3 regions of the Microbacterium sp. NPDC003461 genome follow, and region 1 is predicted to be linked to each of the others. Evidence: predicted binding sites of a transcription regulator. Region 1 holds the regulator's gene; each other region holds the start of a gene.
The links. The regulator HrcA, encoded in region 1, represses chaperone genes, less so after heat shock. The targets are predictions, from matches to a motif close to TTNGCACTCGNNNNNNNCGAGTGCNAA.
Positions count from the first base shown of each region.

Region 1 (5,506 bases):
GCGCCGGCCGGCATGGACGGCGGCGAGCGCTTCGGCGAGAGCGAGCAGCGCTTCGACGCCGAGGGCACGCCCCTCGTGAGCGCCGGCGCCACCGTGCGCCTGCAGGGCCGGGTGCACGGGCACCACGCGGGCGGCGAGCTGCGCGTGATCTTCGTCGTCGAGGAGCAGCGTCGCGTGGGCTTCGCGCTCGGCACGGTGGGCGGATCGGTGGTGAGCGGCGAGGAGTCGTTCATGATCGAGTGGCGCGAGAACGACGAGGTGTGGTTCACGGTGCGCGCCTTCGACCGCCCCACGCGGCCGCTGGGCCGGCTGTTCCCCGGCCTGATCCGCCGCCGTCGCCGCGCGCTCTTCGACCGCTACCTGCGCGCGATCTCGCCGCTGTTCGCGACGCCGTCCTGATGCGCGGGCCGACATCGAAGGCGGCGCGCACCTGATGGGCGCGGCGCTGCCCCTGGGCGACCCCGCACCCGTCGACGGAGCGCTGCCCGCCGACCTCCCCGTCGACCGCGAGGCGGAGCTCGGGGTGTACCTGCACGTGCCGTTCTGCCGCGTGCGCTGCGGCTACTGCGACTTCAACACCTACACGGCGACCGAGCTGCGCGGGGCACGGCAGGACATGTACGCCGACACGCTGATCCGCGAGGTCGAGCTCGCCGCGGGCGTGCTCGGCGGCGCGGGCGCGATGCGTCCGGCCAGCACGGTGTTCTTCGGCGGCGGCACGCCCACGCTGCTGCCGGCCGGCGACCTGGCCAGGATGCTGGCCGCGGTGCGCGAGGCGTTCGGGCTGCAGCCGGGGGTCGAGGTCACCGTGGAGGCCAATCCCGACACCGTCACCGACGCCGTCGCGCATGAGCTCGCCGCGGCCGGCGTCACCCGCATGTCGATCGGCATGCAGTCGGCCGTGCCGCGCGTGCTCGCGGCGCTCGACCGCACGCACATGCCCGCCAACGTGGGCACGGCGGTGGCCGCCGCGCGCGGCGCGGGCCTCGACGTGAGCGTCGACCTGATCTACGGCGCGCCGGGGGAGACCCTGGGCGACTGGTCGGCATCGCTCGACGCGGCGCTGGCGCTCGAGCCCGACCACGTCTCGGCCTACGCGCTCATCATCGAGGAGGGCACGAAGCTCGCCAGGCAGATCGCGCGCGCCGAGGTGCCGGAGCCGGACGGCGACGTGCAGGCCGACATGTACGAGCTCGCGGACGCCCGCCTCGCGGCGGCCGGCTTCGACTGGTACGAGGTGTCGAACTGGTCGCGCGGGCCGGAGCACCGCTCGCGGCACAACCTGAACTACTGGCGTGGGCAGGACTGGTGGGGCTTCGGTCCGGGCGCGCACAGCCACGTCGCCGGCCTGCGCTGGTGGAACGTGAAGCACCCCGCCGCGTACGCGCAGCGGCTCGCCGGCGGGGAGTCCCCGGCGGCGGCTCGCGAGCGGCCGGACGAGGCGGCGCGCCTGCTCGAGCGGGTGCTGCTGGAGAGCCGCATCCGCGAGGGACTGGAGCTGGCCACGGTGCCCGCCGTGCGGCGCGAGGCCGTGGCGAGGCTGATCGCCGACGAGCTCGTCGAGGGTCCCGCCGCCCTCCGCGGGCGCATCGTGCTGACGCTCAAGGGGCGGCTGCTGGCCGATGCCGTGGTGCGCGCGCTGACCGACTGAGCCGCCGGTTCCCGGCCCGAGCGGCTAGAATTGGCACTCGTCAGGATCGAGTGCCAGAAGGGAGCGCGATGGTCACCGAACGAGGCCTGCAGGTGCTCCGCGCCATCGTGCAGGACTACGTCGACACGCACGAGCCGGTGGGCAGCAAGGCGATCGTCGAGCGCCACGCCTTCGATGTCTCGGCCGCGACGATCCGCAACGACATGGCGATGCTCGAGGACGAGGACCTCATCACGGCGCCGCACACGTCCTCCGGGCGCGTGCCCACCGACAAGGGGTACCGCGTGTTCGTCGACCACCTCGCCGAGATCCGCCCCCTCACGCCGGCGCAGCGCGCCGCCATCTCGACGTTCCTCGCCGATCCGCAGGACCTCGACGACCTCCTCGCGCGCACCGTGCGCCTGCTCACGCAGCTGACCGGCCAGGTCGCGCTCGTGCAGTACCCGTCGTTCGCCCGCGCGAACGTGACGCACCTCGAGCTCGTGGCGCTCGAGCGCTCGCGGCTGCTCGTGATCCTCGTCACCGACACGGGGCGCGTCTCGCAGCGCATCGTCGTCGTGCCGGCCGCGCTCGAGGACGCCGACGTGGCGCTGCTGCGCGCGCAGCTCGCCACCCTCGTCACCGAGCGCTCGGTCGGCGAGGGCTCGGAGCGCGTCGCCGCGGTGCTCGAGGGCTCCGCGGACCCCGCGGACCGCCTGGCCGCCACGCTGCGCGAACTCGCGCGGGTGATCGCGGAGGAGCTGGCGGAGTTCCGCCAGAACCGGCTCGTGATGGCGGGGGCGGCCACGCTCGCGCGCCGCGAGCAGGACTTCCGCGGCAGCATCCACCCGCTGCTGGAGGCGATCGAGGAGCAGGTCACCCTGCTGCGGCTGATGTCGGAGATGCAGCCCGACGACCAGGGCCTGGCGGCGAGCATCGGGCGCGAGAACGAGCCGTTCGGCCTGGGCGACGCCTCGATCGTGGCGAGCGACTACGACTCGCGGATCGGCACGGCCCGCGTGGGCGTGATGGGGCCGACCCGCATGGACTATCCCAGCAACCTGTCGGCGGCGCGGGCGGTCGCCCGCTACCTGACGAGGCTGCTGGACGAGGATGCCGCGCGCCGCTGAGGCGCGACGGACACGGCGACGGACCGCTCGGGCGGTCCCGGAAAGGCGACTGTGGCAGACCACTACGAGGTTCTGGGCGTCTCACGCGAGGCGAGCGACGAGGAGATCAAGCGCGCCTACCGCAAGCTGGCGCGTCAGCTGCACCCCGACGTCAACCCGAGCCCGGACGCGGCCGAGAAGTTCAAGGCGGTCACGCACGCCTACGACGTGCTGAGCGATCCGGAGCAGCGCCGGCGGTACGACATGGGCGGCGACGAGTCGCCGTTCGGCGGCGGCGGTTTCGGCGGGTTCGGCGACATCTTCGAGACCTTCTTCGGGTCGGCGGGGGGCAGGGCCGGGCGCCCTCGCGACCGGCGCCAGCGGGGCGAGGACGCGCTCGTGCGCCTCACGCTCGACCTGGGCGACGTCGTCTTCGGCGCGCACCGCGACATCGAGGTCGACACCGCCGTGCTGTGCGAGACCTGCCAGGGCTCGTGCTGCCAGCCGGGCACGCATCCCGAGCGCTGCGACGTGTGCGGCGGATCGGGCCAGGTGCGCACGCAGGTGCGCAGCCTGCTCGGCAACATGGTCACGACGCAGCCGTGCGGATCGTGCCAGGGCTACGGCACGGTCATCCCCGCGCCGTGCCCCACGTGCCACGGCCACGGCCGCGTCCGCGCCCGCCGCACCGTCTCGGTCGACATCCCCGCCGGCGTCGAGAGCGGCCTGCGGCTGCAGCTGCCCGGCTCGGGCGAGGTCGGCGAGGCCGGCGGCCCGAACGGCGACCTCTACCTGCAGGTCGAGATCGAGCCGCACCCGGTCTTCGGGCGCGAGGGCGACGACCTCACCGCCGTCGTCGAGGTCGCGATGACCGACGCGATCCTCGGCACGCAGGTGACGGTGGACGGGCTCGACGGCCCGATCGAGCTGGAACTGCGCCCCGGCGTGCAGTCCGGCGACGAGCTGCGCATCGAGGGCCGGGGCATCACCGGCCTGCGCTCGGGACGTCGCGGCGATCTGCGCCTCGGCGTGCGGGTGATGACGCCGACCAAGCTCGACGCGAAGACGCGCGCCCTCGTGGAGGAGCTGGCGCAGCGCCAGCGGCCGCAGGCGCCGCGCCTCTCCGAGCACCACCAGGGCCTGTTCGCCAAGCTGCGCGACCGCTTCCGCAACTGATCGTGGCGCTGCACTTCCTCGACGAGTCCGCCGCGGCGGCCGCGGTCGGCGACGAGATCGAGCTGACGGGCGCCGAGGCCCATCACGCCGCCGCGGTGCGCCGCGTCCGCCCGGGCGAGGCCGTCACGGTCGGCGACGGCCGGGGCGTGCGTCTGGACGGCGAGGTCGTCGCGGCCGACCCCAAGCACGTGCGCATCCGGGTGAGCGGCCGCAGCGAGGAGGCGCCGGTCCGCCCGCGCCTCGTGCTCGCACAGGCGCTCGCGAAGGGCGACCGCGACGAGCTGGCCGTGCAGGCGGCCACCGAGCTGGGCGTCGACGAGGTGATCCCGTGGCAGGCCGCGCGCAGCGTCTCGCGGTGGGAGGGACCCAAGGCGCGGAAGGGCCGCGAGCGCTGGCAGGCGATCGTGCGCGAGGCGGCCAAGCAGGCGCACCGCTCGTGGGTCCCGGAGGTGGCCGAGCCCGTCACGACCGCGCAGCTCGCCGCGCGCGCGGGCGGCGCGCGCATGCTCGTGCTCGACCCGTGGACCGACGCCGCGCTCAGCACGGCGCCGGTGGACGACGCCGACGAGATCCTGCTCGTCGTGGGGCCGGAGGGCGGGATCGCGCCCGAGGAGCTCGAGCGGCTCGAGGCCGCGGGCGCCGCGCGGGCGCGCCTGGGTGCCACGGTGCTGCGCACGTCGACGGCGGGCCCCGCGGCGCTGGCCGTGCTGAACGCGCGCCTGGGTCGCTGGTGAGCGGCCCCGAGAGCGGGAGCACCGACGCGGTCCGATCCCGCGTCACTAGACTTGAGGACATGAGCGAGCCGTCCCTCTTCACCCGGATCCTGCAGGGCGAGATCCCCGGCGAGATCGTCGCGCAGAACGAGCACGTCTTCGTGCTGCGCGACATCGCGCCCCAGACGCCGGTGCACCTGCTCGTGATCCCCAAGACGCAGCGGTACCGCGACGTCTCCGAGCTCGCGGCGGGCGATCCCGCGCTGCTCGCCGAGGTCATCGCGATGGCCGGCCGCGTCGCCGCCGAGCACGCGGACGGCGACTACCGCCTGATCTTCAACACCGGTGCCGGCGCCGGGCAGACCGTCTTCCACGTCCATGCGCATGTGCTGGCCGGTGGACTCGAGGAGAAGAGACTCGTTGGCTGATCCCGGCCCGTACACCGACCGCGTCTACGCCGACGGCGTGGCCATGGTGCAGCTGCTCGGCCCCCAGGACCGGCTGCTGCGGATGGTGGAGAGCGCGCATCCCGACGTCGATGTGCACGTGCGCGGCAACGAGATCACGCTCACGGGCGAGGAGGCGGCCGTCCGCGCCGCCCGCGCGCTCGTGGACGAGCTGCTCGCGCTCGCGCGCGGCGGCCACGACCTCGCGCCGGCGGACGTCGCATCGTCGGCGCGCATGATGCGCGAGGAGGGCGGTCCGCGCCCGCGCGATGTGATGGGCGAGGCGATCCTGTCGTCGCGCGGTCGCGTGATCCGGCCCAAGACGGCCGGCCAGAAGGCCTACGTCGACGCGATCGACGAGAACACCATCGTGTTCGGCATCGGCCCCGCCGGCACCGGCAAGACCTACCTCGCCATGGCGAAGGCGGTCCA
Region 1 covers NZ_JBSFPT010000013.1:22,766-28,271, reverse strand. Annotated here, with positions in the region: gene ACWDR7_RS07150 (DUF1990 family protein) at 1-399, shown strand, start outside; gene hemW (radical SAM family heme chaperone HemW) at 434-1,651, shown strand; gene hrcA (heat-inducible transcriptional repressor HrcA) at 1,720-2,760, shown strand; gene dnaJ (molecular chaperone DnaJ) at 2,812-3,915, shown strand; gene ACWDR7_RS07130 (16S rRNA (uracil(1498)-N(3))-methyltransferase) at 3,918-4,649, shown strand; gene ACWDR7_RS07125 (HIT domain-containing protein) at 4,709-5,056, shown strand; gene ACWDR7_RS07120 (PhoH family protein) at 5,013-5,506, shown strand, end outside.

Region 2 (5,506 bases), on a different contig from region 1:
TACGACTCGAGCATCCGCTCGCCGTACTGGGGCTCGCGCTCCGAGCTCATCGAGGTGCTGAACCTGGCCCGCGCGGGCCTCGTCCACGTCGAGACCGAGCGGTTCTCGCTCGACGACGCGCCGGAGGCGTACGACCGCCTGCACGAGGGCACGCTCCGCGGCCGCGCGGTCATCACGCCCTGACGCGCGGCGGACGCGCCCCGGTCGCGGCGTACGCTCGAGGCATGACGCCCGATCCCGCCGACGCCGCGGCCATGGCGCGCGCGCTCGCGCTCGCCGAGGAGGCGGCGGCCGCGGGCGAGATCCCCGTCGGGGCCGTCGTCCTCGATGTCGACGGCAGCGTGATCGGCGAGGGGCGCAACCGGCGCGAGGAGCGCCACGACCCGTCCGCGCACGCCGAGGTCGTCGCGCTGCGGCAGGCGGCCGAGCACGTCGGATCGTGGAACCTCGAGGGCCGCACGCTCGTCGTCACCCTCGAGCCGTGCCTCATGTGCGCCGGCGCGGTGCTGCAGGCGCGGATCGGCCGACTCGTGTTCGGCGCGTGGGACGACAAGGCGGGCGCGGCCGGATCGATGTACGACGTCGTGCGCGACCGCCGCCTGCCCTACCGCGCCGAGGTCGTCGGCGGCGTGCGCGAGGAGGAGTCGCAGAAGCTGCTGCGCGCCTTCTTCGAGGCCCGCCGCTGATCCGATCAGACCCGCTTCGCGCGGACGCTGGACCACTCGTCGTCGAGGGCGATGTTGCCGTTGAGCGTCCATCCGAACTCGCGCACGCGCGCCCAGATGCTGTCGCGGTTGATGTCGGTGCGATTGCCCTTCGGGTAGCCGATCCACACCGCCCGCGCCGACGCGAGCACCGGCATCACGTCGGCGAGCAGCCGGTCGAGCTCCGCGCGATCCGCCGCGAACAGGACGGCGACGCCGTCGGTGTCGCGCTCGATCCCGTCGACCACGGTGACGCCCTCGGGCAGGGGATCGAGCAGCGCGCGCTGCGCCGCGGTGGCGGGGCCGAACAGCAGCTCGGTGCCCGGCTTGATCTGCAGCTTCTCCGCGACGGTCCTCGACATGACGGGCCTCAGCGCGGCAGCAGCTCCTCGCCCAGGTAGGCGAGGTGGTCGAGGTCGGTCATGTCGATCATCTGGAGGTAGATGCGCTCGGCGCCCAGCTCCTGCAGGCGGCCGACGCGGTCGGCGATCTCGGCCGCCGAGCCGCACAGGTTGAAGCCGGCGCGGAACCGCTCGAGGTCCACGCCCGTGTTCGCCGCGCGCCGCGCGACGTCCGCCTCGGTGGCGCCGGCGAGGACCGTCAGCCCCACCGTGCGCTTGAGCGTGGCGGGGTCGCGGTCGATCCGCTCGCACGCCGCGGCGACCCGCGCGAACCGATCGGCGATCACGTCCTCCGGCTGGAACACGATGTTGAACTCCGTCGCGTACCGGGCGGCCAGCGCGGGCGTGCGCGTGGGGCCCGCGCCGCCCACGATGAGCGGCATCGGGCTCTGCACGGGCTTGGGCAGCGCGGGCGAGTCCTCGAGGCGGTAGTGCGCGCCCTCGAACGAGAAGGTCTCGCCGACCGGCGTCGCCCACAGGCCCGTGAGGATCTGCAGCTGCTCCTCGAGCAGGTCGAACCGCTTGGCGGGGAAGGGGATGCCGTACGCGCGGTGCTCGTCCTCGTACCAGCCCGTGCCCAGGCCCAGCTCGAAGCGGCCGCCCGACATCGCGTCGAGCTGAGCGGCCTGGATCGCCAGCAGGCCCGGGTGGCGGTACGTGACGGACGAGACGAGCGTGCCGAGGCGGATCCGCGACGTCTCGCGCGCGAGTCCCGCGATGGTCGTGAGGGCGTCGGTCGGGCCGGGCAGGCCGTCGAAGAAGTCGCCCATCTTCAGGAAGTGGTCCGAGCGGAAGAAGCCGTCGAAGCCGAGGCGCTCGGCCGCCTGCGCGAACGCGAGCTGGGTGTCGTAGTCGGCGCCCTGCTGGGGCTCGGTGAAGACGCAGTACTCCATGCGGCCAGTCTGCCGCACCCGCCACGGGTCGGGCTCGCGGCGTCAGACGCGGTCGGCGAGGATCGCGAGCCGGCGGCCGCCGACCCGGGTGAGGAGGAGCGTGGCCGACTCGTCGCCGCGCAGCGCCAGCTTGCGGCGCAGCGCGGCGGGATCCACGTCGACGCCGCGCTTCTTGATCTCCAGCGTGCCGATCCCGCGCGCCCGCAGCGCCTTGCCGAGGCCCTTCACGTCGGCCGGCAGCGTCTCGCGCACGCGGAAGCTCGACACGAACGGGCTCGTCACGGCCGCGTCGCCGGTGAGGTACGCGACCCCCGGGGCGATCGGCCCCGCGTCGAGCGCGCGGGCGACGTCGCCGACGAGGCGGGCGCGGATGACCGCGCCCTCCGGCTCGTGCACGAAGGCGCCGAGGGGCCGATCCGGCTCGTCCTCGGTGTCGCCGGGGGCGGTGAGCTCGTGCGCGGCGCCGTCGCGCAGCACGAGGGCCGCGCGCCGCACGCCGTCGCGCGCGAGCGCGCCCGACCACAGCACGAGCTCCACCGTGGAGCCGTCGGCGCTGACCCACTGCGCCTCGGCGTCGTCGGGCAGCGCGTCGCGGTCGTGCGCGGGGCCGAGCTTGATGCCCGTCGGCACGCGGTCGCCGAGCCCGAAGGCCCAGTCCAGCGGCGGCGAGTAGTCGGACGCCGCCACGCGCCTGGTCTCGGCGTGGCCCGCCGTGCGCCGCGCGGGATCGAGCCACGCGGCATCGACCGACGACAGGTCGGCGTCCTCGGCGCGCCCGTGCGTGACGGTGGTGCCCGGCCGGAAGGCCGCGAGGTTGTACGCGGCCAGCGCCGCCGTGACCTCGTCGGCGTCGACCGCGGCCACGTCGATCCCCAGCCCGGCGAACGCGAGCGCGTCGCCGCCGATCCCGCATCCGAGGTCCGCCACGCGGCCGATGCCCGCCCGGCGCATCCGCTCGGCGTGGTGGGTCGCGACCGTCAGGCGCGTGGCCTGCTCGAGCCCCGCGCGGGTGAAGAGCATGCGCTCGGCGAGCGCGCCGAACTTCACCGCGCCGCGCTGCCGCAGCCGCACCTGGCCCACCACGGCCGAGACGAGGTCGGGGGAGCGCCCCGCGGCGCGCAGGCGCGACACGGCGCGCGCCACGTCGGCGGCCGTCTCGACGGGATCGAGCGAGTCGAGCAGCGCGAGCCCCTCGCGCGTGAGCAGGGCGTCGAGCTCGGACCGATCCATCCCCTCAGGGTACGGCGACGGGGGTTGGCACTCGCGTTGCGAGAGTGCCAACGGGTCCCTACACTTGGCGTTAGCACTCTCCGCGCGAGAGTGCGAATTCAAGTCTTCTGACAGCACAGGGAAAGAAGAGGTACACCGTGTCGGTTTCCATCAAGCCGCTCGAGGACCGCATCGTCATCAAGCAGGTCGAGGCCGAGCAGACCACTGCCAGCGGTCTGGTCATCCCCGACACCGCCAAGGAGAAGCCCCAGGAGGGCGAGGTCGTGGCCGTGGGCCCCGGCCGCATCGACGACAACGGCAACCGCGTCCCGCTCGACGTCGCCGTCGGCGACCGCGTCCTGTACAGCAAGTACGGCGGCACCGAGGTGAAGTTCGGTGCCGACGAGTACCTCGTGCTCTCGGCCCGCGACGTCCTCGCGGTCGTCGTCCGCTGACACGCAGCTCGCGCGAAGGCCCGGCTCCCGCAAGGGGGTCGGGCCTTCGTCGTTCCCGATCCACGCGCGTCCCCGGATCGGACGTCGTCCCCGGATCGGTCGTGCCGGATCGGCGGGAATCGCGCGGCATCTGGCAGGCGTGCGCGCCGGGTGGCCGCCGCGGCGCGAGTAGCCTGATCCGGTGACCGTGCCCGTGCCGCCTCCCGCCCGCATCGTCGATCCGGATCGGGAGCGGGTGCTCGGCACCGGGTACGCCTTCGGGGCCTACCTGCTGTGGGGCTTCCTGCCCCTGTACTTCGTCGCGCTCGCGCCGACCGGCCCGTGGGAGGTCGTCGGCTGGCGGGTGCTGCTCTCGCTCGTCTTCTGCGCCGTGGTGCTGACGATCGCGGGCGGCTGGACGCGCATGCTCGCGGTGCTGCGCAATCGCCGCCTGGCGCTGTGGACCGCGGTGGCCGGCGTGCTCATCTACGTCAACTGGCAGGCGTTCCTCCTGGCCACCCAGACCGGCCATGTCGTCGAGGCCAGCCTGGGCTACTTCATCAACCCGATCGCCACGGTCCTGCTCGCCGTGCTCGTGCTGCACGAGCGGCTGCGCCCGCTGCAGTGGGCTGCCATCGGCATCGCGGTGGTCGCCGTGCTCGTCATCGTGGTGGCGTACGGATCGGTGCCGTGGATCGCCCTGACGCTGACGGCCAGCTTCGGACTGTACGGCCTCGTCAAGAACCGGATCGGCGGCGCCGTGGACGCCGTCAGCGGCCTGGCGCTCGAGACGTTCTGGCTCACGCCGATCGCCATCGTGCAGCTCGTGATCGTGGCGCTCACGACGGGCCTCACCTTCGGCACCGCGGGGCCGGTGCACGCCGTCCTGCTCGCGCTCGCGGGGGTGGCCACCGCCATCCCCCTGCTGCTTTTCGCCTCGGGCGCGCGCCGCGTCACCCTGACGACCGTCGGCCTGCTGCAGTTCATCGCGCCCATCCTGCAGTTCGTCACCGGCGCCTTCCTGCTCGGCGAGCCGATGCCGCCCGAGCGCTGGGCCGGGTTCGCGATCGTGTGGCTCGCGTGCGCGGTGCTCGTGGTCGACATGGTGCGGCAGGGCCGTCGCATCCGCAGGGCACGCGGAAGATAACGATCCGGTGTCGCTGGGCATACTGCTCAGTTATTAAACGTCGCGAAAACATACCGGAAACATCCTCCGGGGTAACGTGCGTGCAACCGTGGGCGATGTGTTCAACCCGAACCCGCGGAAGCCACTTCGAAAGGACATACCCCGATGGTTCGATCCAGGAAGGCGCTGCTCGGCTTCGCCGCGCTCGCGGGCGCGGCGTCGCTCGTGCTCGCAGGCTGCGCGGGCGGCACCGAGGCCGCGCCCGACGACAGCGCCGAGCCCGTGACCCCCGGCGAGGAGCTGACGCTCACGATCGGCACGGCCCTGCCCCAGACCGGCTCGCTCGCGTTCCTCGGCCCGCCCGAGATCGCCGGCGTCGACTACGCCGAGTCGCTCATCAACGAGTACGCCGAGACGACCGGCCTGTCGGTCGAGATCGTGCACGGCGACTCGGGCGACCTCGACAACAAGGCGTACGAGGCCGAGATCCCCCGCCTTCTGAGCGAGGACCCCGCCGCGATCATCGGCGCCGCCTCGTCGGGCGTCTCGCTGCAGTTCATCGACCAGGTCACGGGCGCCGGCGTCATCCAGTTCTCGCCGGCCAACACCTCCGACGCCTTCACGACGTACGACGACAACGGCCTCTACTTCCGCACGGCGCCGTCCGACGTGCTGCAGGGCGAGGTGCACGGCAACTTCGTCGCCGAGCTCGGGCACCAGACGCTCGGCCTCATCGTGC
Region 2 covers NZ_JBSFPT010000004.1:49,244-54,749, reverse strand. Annotated here, with positions in the region: gene ACWDR7_RS03295 (NAD(P)-dependent alcohol dehydrogenase) at 1-183, shown strand, start outside; gene tadA (tRNA adenosine(34) deaminase TadA) at 225-686, shown strand; gene ACWDR7_RS03285 (DUF3052 family protein) at 692-1,066, opposite strand; gene ACWDR7_RS03280 (LLM class F420-dependent oxidoreductase) at 1,075-1,998, opposite strand; gene ACWDR7_RS03275 (THUMP-like domain-containing protein) at 2,041-3,228, opposite strand; gene groES (co-chaperone GroES) at 3,366-3,662, shown strand; gene rarD (EamA family transporter RarD) at 3,844-4,788, shown strand; gene ACWDR7_RS03260 (ABC transporter substrate-binding protein) at 4,933-5,506, shown strand, end outside.
Region 2: the regulator HrcA is predicted to act here: its motif matches at 3,253-3,279, upstream of groES (co-chaperone GroES).

Region 3 (5,506 bases), on a different contig from region 1:
CTACCAGCAGACGAAGAACCTCCTCGTCTCCTATGCCGAGGGTGCGCAGGGATTCTTCTGATGGAGCACGATGTGAGCCGGGTGGCGGTCTCGGGTGAGGCCGCCGCCCTGCTCCGCACCCTGACGGCGCAGCACGGCCCGCTGATGTTCCACCAGTCGGGTGGCTGTTGCGACGGATCCTCGCCGATGTGCTACCCGGTCGGGATGTTCCGCACCGGCCCCGGGGACGTCCTCCTCGGCACGATCGACGCGGGTCTCGACGATCCGATCGAGGTCTACATGTCGGCGCCGCAGTTCGAGTACTGGAAGCACACCCATCTCACGATCGACGTCGTCCCCGGCCGCGGCGCGGGATTCAGCGTCGAGGCGCCGACCGGAATGCGCTTTCTCATCCGCTCGCGGCTGCTCACCGAGGACGAGGCCCGCGCGCTCGGCATGGTGTGAGCTCACCCGGGGAACGTGACGCCCGTGAGCTCCTCGGTGAGCTGCCACAGACGCGCGGCGTCGTCGGCGGACCGCAAGGCACGGTACAGCGACTGCTCGGCGGGTGCGCCGCCGAGGTGGCCCGGTCCCTTCGGGCCGTACAGTCGCCCGGGCTCCGCGTCCGGTGACGCCGCCGCGTACAGCGCGGGCAACGCAGCGCTTTCCGGGGTTCCGAAGAACAGGCCCCGAGCCGACCCCCAGCGGATCACCCGCACACCGAGGGTGTCCCCGGAGCGGCCGATCTCGGGACGCGCGGCCAGCAGGCTGGTCGGCGCCACCCCGGGGTGCGACAGGGTGCTCGTGATCCCCCATCCGCGCGCGGCGCTGCGGCGCTGCAGCTCGAGCCCGAACAGCCCGACGGCGATCTTCGACTGGCGGTAGGCGCGCATGCCGTCGTATGACCGCTCCCCGTTCGGGTCGCCCCAGTCGATCCCGCCGCGTGCGGCGGCCACGCTCACCTGCGATGTCACCGCGCTCTGCCGGCGCGCAACAGCGGCATCAGATGGGCGACGAGGGCGGCGTGCCCGAGGTGGTTGGTGCCGAGCTGGAGCTCGAAGCCGTCGGATGTGGTCTGGCGCGTCGGCGGGGTCATGACCCCCGCGTTGGCGATGAGCAGGTGGATCGGCCGTCCGTCGCGGACGAGCGCGTCGCCGAGATCGGCGACGGACGCGAGCGACGAGAGGTCGAGTGGCGGCAGCTCGATGACGGCGCCGGGCGTCGCCGCCCGGATGCTCTCGGCCGCGGCCGCTCCCTTGGCGGGATTGCGCACCGGAAGCACGAGATCGGCGCCGGCACGGGCCAGTCGAGTGGCGATGCGCAGTCCGATGCCGTCGCTGCCGCCGGTCACGACGGCGCGTCGGCCGGCGAGGGACGGGAGAGGGAGGTCGATGGGCGTGCGAGGCATGGGTCTCCTTTGGTCGGCTCCCACTGTGGCGCGATGCCGAACGGCGGATCCAGGACCTGGCATGTCGTGGCTGGCCGGACCCGCGGGTGCCAGGATCGAGGCGTGGTGATCGACAGGGCGGGGCTGGGCGACTTCCTCCGGCGGCGCCGTGCGGCGCTGCAGCCGGAGGACGTGGGTCTTCCCCGGGGCCGACGTCGCCGCACGGAGGGCCTGCGCCGCGAGGAGGTTGCCGCGCTGTGCCACATGTCGGCCGACTACTATGCCCGCCTCGAGCGCGGTGACGGACCGCTGCCGTCGGAGCAGATGCTCGCGGCGATCGCGCAGGGCCTGCACCTGACGGTGGATGAGCGCGACCACGTGTTCCGCCTGGCCGGGCATCCGCTGCCGCCGCGCGGTGGCGGCAGCGAGCACATCGGACCCGGCCTGTTGCGGGTGCTGGACCGGCTCGAGGACACCCCGGCCGAGATCGTGACGGAGCTGGGGGAGACCCTGCGCCAGACGCCCCTGGGGATCGCGCTGACGGGCGACCTGACGCGCTTCGAGGGGCCGGAACGGAGCATCGGCTTCCGATGGTTCACCGATCCCGACATGCGTGAGCTCTACCCCCGCGAGGACCACGGTTTCCTCTCGCGGCTGTGGGCATCGGGACTGCGCGAAGTGCGGGGGCGCCGGGGTCCCAGGTCCCGTGCGGCGGCACTTGCCGACCTGCTGCTGGCCCGGAGCGAGGAGTTCCGTGAGGTGTGGCAGCTGCAGGAGGTGGGCTTGCGCCCGGCGGAGACGAAGCGCTTCCTTCACCCCGAGGTCGGCCTGCTCGACGTGACCTGTCAGAACCTGATCGACCCCGCCACGTCGCAGTCGCTGCTCGTCTACACGGCGGTGCCGGGCACCGAGAGTCACGAGAAGCTCGCGCTGCTCTCGACGCTCGCGCCCCGCTCCGCGCGCTGACCGGCCTCAGGCGGCGGCGCCCCGCGGGCTGTCAGGCGGGGGCGCTTGAGCCAGGTGGGGGCCGGGGGCTCGCGCAGTCCGGGGAGCGACGGCGACCAGATGCCCGCGAATCGCGTGCGCATGCAGACGGGGCGGCTCCATCGGAGCCGCCCCGTCTGTGCCGCGTCAGACGGTGATCGCGGGTGCGTCGGCGCCGTGCTGGATCTCGATCTTGCGGGGCTTGGCCTTCTCGCTGATCGGGATGAGCACGCTGAGCACGCCGTTCTCGTACCGGGCCGAGATCGCCTCGGTGTCGATGCCCTGGCCGAGATTCAGCTGACGCAGGAAGGTGCCCGAGGCACGCTCGCGGGTGATCCACGAGACGCCCTCGTCGCTGCGCACGGTCCGCTCGGCGCGGATCGTGAGCACCTGACCGTCGACGTCGATGTCCACGCTGCCGGGATCGATCCCCGGCAGGTCGGCGCTGAGAACGTAGTGATCGCCGTCGCGGTACAGGTCCATCGGCATCAGCCGCGGCCCCTGACGGTCGAGCATCTGCTGGGCGACGCGGTCCAGCTCGCGGAACGGATCGAAGAACATCGCCATGGTGATCGTCCTCCTTCTGTCTGGCGCTGTTCACCTCACAGAATCGAGTCGGATCGACTCACTTCGATTATTAGCACTCTCGGGGTGAGAGTGCCAACTTCACAGCGATCTCGAAGCTGCGCGGCTCAGCGGCCGAAGATGCCGATCACGTTGAGGGCGAACCACGCGATCGCGAGGAGCGCGACCACGACACTCGCCCACGACCATCCCTTCTTCAGGCGTCGCCCGGGCTCGGCCACGCCGGGTGCCGGCGCCGGCGGCGCGACGACGGCCTCGTCGCCGAAGGGCAGGGCCCCTCCGGGCGCGACGACGGCGGCCGGGGCGGCGCCCGCCGTGAGCCGCTCGTCCCGCCACCGACCCCACTGAGCGAGCTTGTCCATGAGGGCCGCGACCACCGAGAACAGCCATGCCCAGGTGCGCGGATCGAGCGTCGAGACGTTCCGTCGGGTGTAGAGGAAGAGCCAGTCGTCGACGATCTCGACGTCGAGCTGCCCGGCGTGGTCGATGAACCGCGCCATGATGTCGGGCGTGAACAGGTACAGCGCGTCGCGCTCGTAGCCCTGCGGGCAGTACAGCGCGAAGTGGCGGTCGAAGTCGCCCTCCAGGCTCAGGCGCTGATCGCGGTCGAAGGTCGTGGGCAGGTTGGAGCCGAACACGCTGTTGTTGCCGAGCGCGTCGAGCACGATGTGCGGCAGCGGGGCGTCGAGGTGGATCGCCACGTAGCCCCAGCGGTGCGTGGTGCGGTTCTTGCCCGATCCGGTCGTGTAGCGGTAGTTGCCGAACTCGACGAAGCGCGGGTGCTCGCCGCGCACCCGGCCGGTGGCCTGGCGCGAGTTGCCGCGGTTGAAGATCATGCCGGGAAGGCGCGGATCCTCGGCTCGGGGCAGGTAGCGCATTCCGTTGGCGCGGGCGAAGTGGTCGAGCCGGTATGCGGCCTCGGGGGAGCCGATCGCGCCGCGCACGACGGCGACGATCATGATGATCGGCACGGCGAGGAACAGCAGCGGCACGAGCACGAACGCCGGCGACGGCCGGTCCCCGGAGAAGGCGCCCCCGATCAGCGGCAGCATCGCCAGCCCGACGACGAGGAAGACCGACGCGAACGCGATCATGCCGGCGACGAGGCAGCCCTGGCCCGTGCCGGCGCCGTTCGCGCGCTGCTGCGCCCGCCACGCCTTCACGGCGGCGCGGTCCACGGGATCGACGAGCGGCCGCGCGTCGAAGCGATAGGCGGAGGGCGACGGCTGGCTCACCCTGCCACCGTACGACAGCCGGCCGGCGCGCCGCGGGCGGATCCGCGCCTTCTGCGTCGGCGCCCGGGGTGGCACGATCGGGGCATGCTGACGCTGAGCGGGCAGGAGGCGCGGCGCATCGCGGTGCGCGCGCAGTTCCTCGACGCGTACCGGCCGCAGTCGCTGCTCGAGGTCATGGATCAGCTCGCGGGCGTGCAGATCGATCCGACCACCGCGGTCGCGCGCAGCCAGGAGCTCGTGCTGTGGTCGCGCCTCGGCGACGCCTTGGCGCCGGCCGACCTCACCCACGCACTCGAGGTGGAGCGCACGGTGGCCGAGCACGTCACGCTGCTGCGCCCGATGGCCGACATGGGCGTCGTGCTCGCGGTCGCGGACGAGTGGGTGAATCCCGCGACGAGCGCCTGGGTCGAGGCGAACGCGGCGTTCCGCGACCGGATCGTGGCGCGGCTGCGGGCGGACGGCGCGCAGACCGCGGCCACGCTGCCGAACGACCCCGAGGTGCCGTACGCCTCCACCGGCTGGGACGACGAGCGCAACACCGGGCGGATGCTCGAGGTGCTGTGCCTGCGCGGCGAGGTCGCGGTCGCCGGGCGGGAGGGCCGCCGGCGCCTGTGGGATCTCGCCGAGCGCGTGTACCCGGCCGACCTGCACGTGCAGTCGCCGGACGAGGCCCGCGCGATCCGCGACGAGCGCCGCCTGCTGTCGCTCGGCATCGCCCGCGAGAAGCCGCTGCGTTCCCCGGCGGAGCCCTCGCCGCTCGGCCCGATCGGGCTCGAGGCCGTGGTCGAGGGCGTCGAGGGCACGTGGCGCGTGCATCCGGACGTGCTCGGCGCCGAGTGGGCGGGGGATCGGGCGGCGCTGCTGTCGCCGTTCGACCGGATGGTCTACGCCCGCGACCGGGCGCGCGACCTGTTCGGCTTCGAGTACGTGCTCGAGATGTACAAGCCCGCCGCCCAGCGGCGCTGGGGCTACTTCGCGCTGCCGATCCTCTTGGGCGACCGCCTCATCGGCAAGCTCGACGCGAAGGCCGACCGCAAGAAGGGCGTGCTCACGGTGAACGCGATCCACGAGGACGTGCCGTTGTCGCCGGCCGACGCCGACGCCGTCGACGCCGAGCTCGAGGCGCTCGCCGACTGGCTGGGTCTCGAGCTGCGGCGCTGACTCAGGCGCGATCGATCAGGGTGTCGGCGAGGCGGTCGATCTCGGCCGCGGTCATCCCGTGCGCGATCAGGTAGTCGGTGATCGAACCGTGGCGGGCGTCGATCCGCGCGAGCGTCGCCTCGAGCACGGCGGCGGGGCTCGCGGTGACGAGCCCCACGATCTCGGGGGTCGGATC
Region 3 covers NZ_JBSFPT010000001.1:198,279-203,784, forward strand. Annotated here, with positions in the region: gene exaC (acetaldehyde dehydrogenase ExaC) at 1-61, shown strand, start outside; gene ACWDR7_RS00920 (DUF779 domain-containing protein) at 61-444, shown strand; partial or broken gene ACWDR7_RS00925 (SDR family oxidoreductase) at 447-1,387, opposite strand; gene ACWDR7_RS00930 (helix-turn-helix transcriptional regulator) at 1,493-2,332, shown strand; gene ACWDR7_RS00935 (Hsp20/alpha crystallin family protein) at 2,498-2,917, opposite strand; gene ACWDR7_RS00940 (hypothetical protein) at 3,043-4,170, opposite strand; gene ACWDR7_RS00945 (DNA glycosylase AlkZ-like family protein) at 4,255-5,331, shown strand; gene ACWDR7_RS00950 (tyrosine-protein phosphatase) at 5,333-5,506, opposite strand, start outside.
Region 3: the regulator HrcA is predicted to act here: its motif matches at 2,988-3,014, upstream of ACWDR7_RS00935 (Hsp20/alpha crystallin family protein).